One region of the Kineococcus sp. GCM10028916 genome, then DNA from elsewhere that is predicted to be linked to it. Evidence: riboswitches for the same ligand, from Rfam matches in the RefSeq annotation. Region 1 holds a riboswitch; each other region holds the start of a gene.
The links. A riboswitch is a leader RNA that binds a small molecule or an ion and turns the genes downstream of it on or off. The one in region 1 is predicted to bind S-adenosylmethionine.
Positions count from the first base shown of each region.

Region 2: it holds a riboswitch for S-adenosylmethionine, as region 1 does, so the genes downstream of both, ACFQ46_RS06705 (MFS transporter) here and ACFQ46_RS15605 (ABC transporter substrate-binding protein) in region 1, are expected to answer to the same signal.
Region 3: it holds a riboswitch for S-adenosylmethionine, as region 1 does, so the genes downstream of both, ACFQ46_RS09270 (ABC transporter substrate-binding protein) here and ACFQ46_RS15605 (ABC transporter substrate-binding protein) in region 1, are expected to answer to the same signal.
Region 4: it holds a riboswitch for S-adenosylmethionine, as region 1 does, so the genes downstream of both, ACFQ46_RS09285 (aminotransferase class V-fold PLP-dependent enzyme) here and ACFQ46_RS15605 (ABC transporter substrate-binding protein) in region 1, are expected to answer to the same signal.

Region 1 covers NZ_JBHTFM010000016.1:379,964-382,155, forward strand. The annotation lists SAM riboswitch class I at 551-640, shown strand; gene ACFQ46_RS15605 (ABC transporter substrate-binding protein) at 871-2,192, shown strand, end outside.
Region 2 covers NZ_JBHTFM010000003.1:863,902-866,093, reverse strand. The annotation lists gene ACFQ46_RS06705 (MFS transporter) at 1-952, opposite strand, end outside; SAM riboswitch class I at 962-1,050, opposite strand; gene ACFQ46_RS06700 (SGNH/GDSL hydrolase family protein) at 1,136-1,927, shown strand; gene ACFQ46_RS06695 (alpha/beta hydrolase) at 2,007-2,192, shown strand, end outside.
Region 3 covers NZ_JBHTFM010000006.1:442,280-444,471, reverse strand. The annotation lists gene metE (5-methyltetrahydropteroyltriglutamate--homocysteine S-methyltransferase) at 1-934, shown strand, start outside; SAM riboswitch class I at 1,083-1,175, shown strand; gene ACFQ46_RS09270 (ABC transporter substrate-binding protein) at 1,355-2,192, shown strand, end outside.
Region 4 covers NZ_JBHTFM010000006.1:446,307-448,498, forward strand. The annotation lists gene ACFQ46_RS09280 (methylenetetrahydrofolate reductase) at 1-509, opposite strand, end outside; SAM riboswitch class I at 571-662, opposite strand; SAM riboswitch class IV at 823-937, shown strand; gene ACFQ46_RS09285 (aminotransferase class V-fold PLP-dependent enzyme) at 993-2,192, shown strand, end outside.

The DNA of each region.
Region 1 (2,192 bases):
TTCCACCACGGCGGGGGTGGCGGGCTCGGCCGCGGCGCTGGTGTCGCCGGACACGTCGACGTGGGCCGGCGGACCGGCGGGTCGACTCGCGGCACGGCGCCTGCGGGGCCGCGTCGTCGCCGGGCCCTCGGCTGCTGCTGCGTCGTTCTCTTCGGGTGTGGTGCTCACGGGTGCTCCGCTCGCCCGCGGCGTCCGCTCCACCGGTGAACCCACGGCCGCGCGAGCGTCCTGGTCGGAATCGCCGGGTGGGTCGTCCCGCACCCGACGGAAGTCCTCTGTGTGCACCGACGGGTTCGCGCTCTTCGCGTGCTCCGCCCGTGCCGCCGGCGGTCGACGTCCGGCGTGTGGCCCGGGGCGCCTGCGAGGTCCTTCCACTGGACCGCGGCGCTCCCCGGAGCCCGCGCGCAGGGCGACGGTCTCGACAGCGGGCCGGGCGCCCGGTGTAGGGAACGCTCGACCACTGTCAGTGTCGCACAGCTCGCCACAACGGGTCCGGGCCGTCCGCGGCAACCGTCGCCAAGGGGGCCGGCGGTCCGCTAGTCTCCGATCAACACCATCCAGAGTGGCCGAGAGACCTGGCTCGACGACGCCACAGCAACCACCGCGCAGCGGCAGGTGCTCCCGCCAGGGGCGATGGAGGAAACAGCGTGATCAGCCGTACCCGCTCGACCCTGACCCGGCGCTTCCACGTCGACTTCTCGCGCACCGCCTCCATGGCGTGTCGCCAGGGCGCTCCGATGCGCCGGGGGACGCCGCGCGCGGTCTGAGCACCGCCGCCGCGTCCCCGCAGCACCTCGCTCGACCTCCTCCCCCGCGCCCTCGCGCACCCCGACGGACGGTCACCGTCCGCCTACCCCCCGGAGCACACCCATGTCCGCGCCCCGTCGCACCCTCCTGCCCGCCAGCACCTCCCGACTCCTCGCGTCCCGCCGGCGGGTCCTCTCCGGGGCCCTCGGCCTCGGCGCGCTCGCCGGCACCGGCACGCTGGCCGCCTGCGGTGACGAGAGCACCTCCTCGGGCCTGAGCGCCGGGAAGGCCGTCGACCTCAAGGGGGCGACGATCAAGCTGATGGTGAACCAGCCGCACGTGCTGGCCTTCACGGACCTGCTCGGCAAGAAGTTCGCGGCGGAGTTCGGCGGGAAGCTCGAGGTCACGGCGATCCCCTACGACCAGCTCACGAGCAAGCAGATCCTGGACGTGCAGGGCGGCGACGGGGAGTTCGACGTCTTCGACTACTTCTACTTCGGCCTCGGCCAGCTCGTCGACGCCGGCGCCCTGGTCGACCTCACGGACTGGATCGGCACGAACACCGACATCGCGACCGACGACTTCCTGCCCTCGATCTACGACCCGTACACCCTGATCGACGGCAAGCGCTACGGCCTGCCCTTCGACGGCGACACCCACGTCCTCTACTACAACACCGAGGTCTTCGAGAAGTACGGCGTCGAACCTCCGAAGACCTGGGACGACTACGACGCGGTCGCCGCGAAGATCACCCAGGACTCCGGCGGCAGCGTCTACGGCGCGATCGTCGAGGGTCAGCAGGTCCCGATGATCCTGGGTTGCTCCTTCATCAACCGCCTCGCCGGCTACGGCGGCACGCTCGTCGGCTCCGACGGCAAGGCCGCGTTCCACGGGGCGGAGGGGCTGGCCGCGCTGCAGCACCTCATCGACGTCTCCCCCGCGGCCCTGCCGACACCGCTGCAGACCGGCTTCGACCAGGCCAACTCCGCCTTCCTCTCCGGTCAGGGCGCGATGCTCGACACCTGGACCGACCTCGGGCTGAAGGCGCAGGACCCGGCCGGCTCGAAGATCGTCGACAAGTGGGGCGTGGTCACGCTCCCCGTGGGCGGGAAGAACACGACCGCGCGCACCGCGCTGGACGCCGGGTTCGGCCTGGGCGTCTCGAGCGCCTCCCAGCAGATCGACAAGTCCGCCGCCTTCGTGAAGTGGGCGACGAACCAGGAGAACAACCTGCTGCTCGCCTCCACCGCGGGTTCCGGGATCGACCCGGCGCGCAAGACCGTCCTGGACTCCACCGACTACGCCACGGCCGCGGGCATCGCGACCGACGTCATCCGCGAGGGTCTCGACGGTGACCCGCTGGCCTGGCCGAGCCAGGCCGGTGCGCCGAAGGCGTTGCAGGACCTCGTCGACCAGTTGGCGCTCGCCATCCAGGGGTCCACGGA
Region 2 (2,192 bases), on a different contig from region 1:
ACAGGTAGACGGGTTTGCGACCCACCCGGTCCGAGAGCAGGCCCCACAACGGGGTGGCGGCGAGGCTGAGGACCGAGGCGACCAGCACGGCGAGCAGACCGACGTCGGCCCCGTCCTCGCGCACGTGGTTGGTCAGGTAGTTCAGCGCGAACACCGTGTAGAGGACGTAGGCGCCGTTCTGACCCAACCGCATGCCGGTCGTCAGGAGCACCCCGCGCTTGTTCGTCGCCAGCACCTCGGCGACGGGTCGGCGCGACGTCGCGTCGGCCTCGCGCAGCGCGGTGAACGCCGGGGAGTCGGTGACCTTGAGGCGGATGACCAACCCGATGACGACGAGCACGGCGCTGGCCAGGAACGGGATCCGCCACCCCCAGGCGAGGAAGTCCTCGCTCGAGGTCAGGGTGCGGGTGAGCCAGAAACCCCCGCTGGCCAGGACCATGCCGGCCGCGGAACCCATCTGCGGGATCGCGCCGAACAGACCGCGCCGGCCGGTGGGGGCGTGCTCGACGGACAACAGGACGGCCCCGCCCCACTCACCTCCGGCCGAGAAACCCTGCAGCAGTCGCGCCGCGACCAGCAGGACCGGGGCCCACACCCCGATCCGGTCGTGGGTGGGGAGCAGGCCGATGGCCGCCGTCGAGATCCCCATGACCAGCAACGAGGCCACGAGGACCGCCTTGCGGCCCACCCGGTCGCCGATGTGACCGGCCACCGCACCGCCGAGGGGGCGGGCGGCGAAACCCACGGCGTAGGTGGCGAACGCGGCGATCACGCCGACCGCGCCACCGACGTTCGGGAAGAACAGCGGGCCGAGGACGATCGCCGCGGCCGTGCCGTAGAGGTAGTAGTCGTACCACTCGATGGTGGTGCCGACGAAGCTCCCCAGCGCCGCCCGGCGGCGGACGAGGGGTTCGCTGGGCGTGGCGAGGACGGTGTCGTGCACGGTGCTCACAGAACGGTTCTCCCATCGGTCCTGGCGGTAGCACCTTCCCCGCGGGGTGGTTGCTGCGACGTCGACGAGCCAGGTCTCTCGGTCGCTCTGGATGGCTGGGGCGAACCTACGACGGGGGCGCGCACCAGGCAAACCGGGGCCCGGTCCCGAGCGCGGGGCGCGAGCCGGTGCCAGAGTGGGCGGGTGAGCTTCCCGTGGGTCCGCTCCCCGCGCACCTCCCGGACCGTCGCCCTCCTGCTGGCCGTCTGCGCGGCCGCCTGCGCCGGGCCCGACGACGCCGCCTCGTCCTCCGCGCCCCTGCGCCTGCTGTCCCTGGGCGACTCCGTGCCGGCCGGGGACGTCTGCGGCTGCACCGCCTTCCCGGACCTGGTCGCCGACGGCCTCGCGCCGACCGGCGGGGCCGACGTGGTGCAACGGGCCAGCGGCGGGGCGACCTCGACCGACGTCGACTCGGTCCTGCGCCGGCTCGCGGCGGACGAGGGACCCCGGCTCGGCGCGCCGGACGTCGTGCTCCTGCAGGCCGGGGCCAACGACCTCGTGCAGCAGGTCGACCTCGCCACCTCCACCGCCGGGGCCGTCGACACCGACGCGACGATCGAGCGGGTGGTGGCGACGCTGGCGGAGACCGTCGACGAGCTCACCGCCACCGGGGCCCGGGTCGTCGTCCTCGACTACTGGGCGGTCGGGCTGGACGGTGCCGTCGCCCGGCAGGAGTACACCCCCGCCGAGCTGCACGACCAGGTCGCCCTCACCGACGCCTTCGACGACCGCCTCGCCGTCGCGGTGGGGAGCGAGGCGCTCTTCGTGGACCTGCGCCCGGTGTTCCACGGCCCGGACGGGACCGGCGACCCGACGACGCTGCTCGCCGCGGACGGCGACCACCCCGACGCCGCCGGGCACCGGGCCATCGCGGACGCCGTGCTGGACGTGCTCGCCGGCTCGGAGGGTGCTGCCGGTTCGCCGGGAGACCGCTGAGAGAGGGCACGTCCCCGCCTGTGGTGACCCATGGTGGTCCCGGCGCACCACGCGCCGGTTCTGGCACGGGGGGTGTGGGGTGGGTCTCGACGATCCGCTGACGCGGTGGATCGCCATCGGCGTCGCAGTGGTGGCCACGGTGGCGCTGGTCGTCTGCTGGCGGGGGCTGGCCCGGCGGGGGTTCCTCGCCGTCCTGGGACGCTCGGTGGCCCTGCTCGGGGTCAACGTGAGCGTCCTCACGGCCGTCTTCCTCGTCGTCAACGCC
Region 3 (2,192 bases), on a different contig from region 1:
CGCGACGGCCGCCTACGAGGAGTTCCTCAAGGCGGAGATCGACCGCGTCGTGGACCTGCAGGAGGAACTGGGCCTCGACGTCGTCGTGCACGGGGAACCCGAGCGCAACGACATGGTCCAGTACTTCGCCGAGCAGCTCGACGGGTTCGCCGTCACCGCCCACGGCTGGGTCCAGTCCTACGGGTCGCGGTGCGTGCGCCCGCCCATCCTCTGGGGCGACGTCGTGCGCCCGGCGCCGATCACGGTGCCCTGGAGCCGGTACACGAGGACGCGCACGGCGAAGCCCGTCAAGGGCATGCTGACCGGCCCGGTGACGATCCTCGCCTGGTCCTTCGTCCGCGACGACCAGCCGCTGGGCGACACCGCCCGCCAGGTCGCCCTGGCGCTGCGCGACGAGGTCAGCGACCTCGAGGCCGCCGGCATCGGGATCGTCCAGGTCGACGAACCCGCTCTGCGCGAGCTGCTGCCCCTGCGCACCCAGGACCAGCCCGCCTACCTGGACTGGTCGGTGAACTCGTTCCGCCTGGCGACGGCCGGTGCCGCCGACGCGACGCAGATCCACACCCACCTCTGCTACTCGGAGTTCGGCGAGGTCATCGACGCGATCGACGGCCTCGACGCGGACGTCACGAGCATCGAGGCGGCACGGTCGCGCATGGAGGTCCTCGGCGACATCGCGCGTGCCGGTTTCGCGCGGGGCATCGGGCCGGGGGTCTACGACATCCACTCGCCGCGCGTTCCCTCGACCGAGGAGGTCGTCGGGTTGCTGCGCGCCGCCGTCGCCGCGGTCCCGGCCCGCCAGGTCTGGGTGAACCCGGACTGCGGCCTCAAGACCCGTGGCTACGCCGAGACCACCGAGTCGCTGCGCAACCTCGTCGAGGCCGCCCGCACCGTCCGCGCGGAACTCCCCGCGCACGCCGTCGCGACGAGCTGAGGCCCCCGCCCGACCGGATCCCCGCTGGACGAGCGCCGCCCTCCTGACCCCCCGAGGTCAGGAGGGCGGCGCTCGTTCGGCCCGGGTTCCCACCGACCCGCCCGGCCGGGTTGAGATTCCGGCAGGGGGTCCCTATGATTCCTGCAGAACACCATCCAGAGCGGCTGAGAGACCTGGCTCGACGACGTCGCAGCAACCCCCCGGCAACGGGCGCGGGTGCTTCCGCCAGGAACGATGGAGGAGCGCAGTGAACAAGACGTCCCACGTCGCCGTCCTGAGGCGCATCGTCGACTTCTGCCTCACCGGTTCCACCGGCTGTCGCTGACCCAGCACCCCCGCTGACCGGGAACGTACCGGTCACCCCGCGTCCCCGCCGCAGGCCGGACGTGTCGTCGACGTACCCCTCAGCCTGGAGAACCCTTGCGCACCCGCACGCCCTTGTCCGCCGTCGCCCTCGTCGCGTTGTTCGCCCTCACCGCCTGCGGTGGCGGGAGCCAGGACGACGGCAGTGCCGCCGCCGACGGTGAGCCCGTCGCCGGCGGGAACCTCACCTTCGCCATCCAGGTCGACTCCGGGTGCATCGACCCGCAGCAGGTCGGCAACAACGACGCCCTGAACGTCGGTCGCCAGCTCGTCGACTCCCTCACGGTCCAGGACCTCGACGGTCAGGTCCAGCCGTGGCTGGCCCAGAGCTGGGAGGTCAGCCCCGACGCGAGGACGTTCACGTTCCACCTGCGTGAGGGCGCCACGTTCTCCGACGGGACGCCGCTCGACTCCGCGGCGGTCAAGGCGAACCTCGACGGCATCGTCGCGCTCGGGGCGAAGGCGTCGTTGGCCTCGGCCTACCTCGCGGGCTACACCGGGACGCAGACGCCGGACGCGCGGACGGCCGTCGTGACGTTCTCGCAGCCGAGCGCGCAGTTCCTGCAGGCGACGTCGACGATGAGCCTCGGTCTGCTCTCCGTCGCGACGACCACCGCTGATCCCGCGACCCGTTGCGATGGAACGACTCTCGTCGGATCCGGTCCCTTCGTGGTCGGGAAGTACACGAAGGACAGCGAGGTCGTGCTGAAGAAGCGCACCGGGTACGCCTGGGCCCCGACGGGTTCGAAGCACAGTGGTGACGCCTACCTCGACACGATCACCTACCAGGTGGTCCCCGAGGCGAGCGTGCGCACCGGGTCGCTGCAGTCGGGTCAGATCGACGCGACGACGGCGATCTCCGCGCAGGACCTCCCGCAGTTCGACGGCGGCGGTT
Region 4 (2,192 bases), on a different contig from region 1:
TCGCGACCGCGGGGGAAGGCCGCCACGGCGAGGGTCAGGGGACCCTCGTCGACGGGGACGCGACCGCCCCGCAGCGCGGAGCGCCGCCGGTCGGCGACCTGGAGCAGTTCGACCAGGTCCCGCGCGGTCGCCAGACCGTCGGGGTGCGGGGTCCAGTCCGTGCTCCCGACCGGCGGGTCGCCCCGCAGCGCGAGGACGTTGCGGACGCCGGCGTCGAGGAACTCGCCGGCGATTTCCACGACCTCACGTCGCGAGGACCCCACGCACGTCAGGTGGGCCATCGCCGGCACGGCCGTCGAACCCAGGACGTGGGCCAGCAGCTCCCGACTCGGTCCCTTCGTCGCGCCGGCCGCCCCGAAGGTGACCGAGACGAAGTCGGGGTGCGTGTCGAGGAGATCGGAGAGCCTGCGCCACAGCGACTCCCGCCCGTTCTCGGAACGGGGCGGGAAGAGTTCGAAACTGACGGTGGGCCTCCCGGTCGCGGCGGCGACGAGGGGAGCCAGCGTCATCGCGGCCGGCCCCGGTCCGGAACCGGGTACGCGTCAGGGACATCGGTGGGGCGCATCACGAACTCCATCGGCCTGGCTTTAGCACCCTCGCCCGGGCTCGGGGGGTTGCTGCGGCGTCGTCGAGCCAGGACTCTCGGCCGCTCTGGATGGTGTTCACCGAATGTAGACCGGGGTCGATGCGATCCACAAGTGCTGTTCCGGGGTTCCCCCGAACGGGGGAACCACCCGACACGTGGGGTTCTGGAGGGAGTTCCGACGGGTTCGCGACACGCCGATCTTGCTCAGCGGGGTCCGACGTGGCAACCTCACCGCAGGTCATGAGCGCCAGCGACAAGCCCCGGCTCGCTGGCCGGCAACCCTCCCTCCGCGGCGGGGTGCCCCGGGTGACGACCTGGTCGACGCCGCAGTGGCGCCGGCAAGCGCGGACCTCGCCGGGGTGATCCCGGTCCTCCCGGCAGGGTCCAGTTCCTCCAGGAGACTCTCGTGACGCTCAGCACCCTCTCCCCCCTCCGATGCCCGGCGCCCGTCGCGCCGCTGCTGCCCGTGGTCGGCAGGGACACCCGCGTCCCGCTCGCCCAGGGCGGGTCGACCACCTACGCGAACCTGGACAACGCCGCGAGCGCGCCCGCCCTCGTCTCGGTCGCCACCCGCGTCGCCCAGGTCCTCCCCCACTACGCCAGCGTCCACCGCGGCGCCGGGTACCTCTCGCGCGTCTCCACCGCCCTGTTCGAGCAGGCCCGGGCCGAGGTCGGGACCTTCCTGGGGGCGCGCCCCGACGACGTCGTCGTCTTCACCCGGAGCACGACCGACGCGCTCGACCTGCTCGCCCGGGCCGTCCCGCAGGGCTCCAGGGTCCTGGTGGCCGACGTCGAGCACCACGCGAACCTGTTGTCCTGGCAGCGCTCAGCCCTGACCACGGTCCTGCGCGGCGGGTCGGACGCGGAGGAGACCGCGACGCTGCTGGAGGCCGAGCTCGCCCGCGGCGGGTACGCGCTGCTGGCCGTCGCCGGTGCCTCCAACGTGACCGGTGAGGTCCTGCCGCTGCGCCGGCTGGCCCGGGCCGCGCACGCGGCCGGCGCCCGCATCGCCGTCGACGGGGCGCAGCTGCTCCCCCACCGCAGGGTGGACCTCGGTCGCGACGGGATCGACTGGATCGCGCTGTCCGGGCACAAGCTCTACGCCCCCTACGGGGCGGGCGCGCTCGTCGGTCGTCGCGACTGGCTCGACGCCGCCGATCCCTACCTCGCGGGTGGGGGCGCCACCCTCGACGTGCGCCACGACGCGGTGCGGTGGGCCACCGGGCCCGACCGCCACGAGGCGGGTTCCCCGAACGTGCTCGGCGCCGTCGCCCTCGCCCAGGCCTGCAGCACGCTCGCGACGCTGGCCCCCGGAGCGCTCGAGGCGCACGAGGAGGCGTTGCGCGAACGGCTCGTCGGCGGGCTGACGGCCCTGACGGGCGTCGAGGTCGTGCGCCCGCACCCCGACGACGCCGTGGGGGTCGTGACCTTCACCGTCCCCGGTCGCTCGGTCTCCGAGGTCGCGGCCTTCCTCTCGGCCGAGCACGGGATCGGTGTGCGCGACGGACGGTTCTGCGCCCACCGGTTCGCCGACTCCCTCGGTCTGGCCGACGGCGGGCTGAGGGTCTCCACCGGGGTCGGGACGGGATCGGCCGAGGTCGAACGG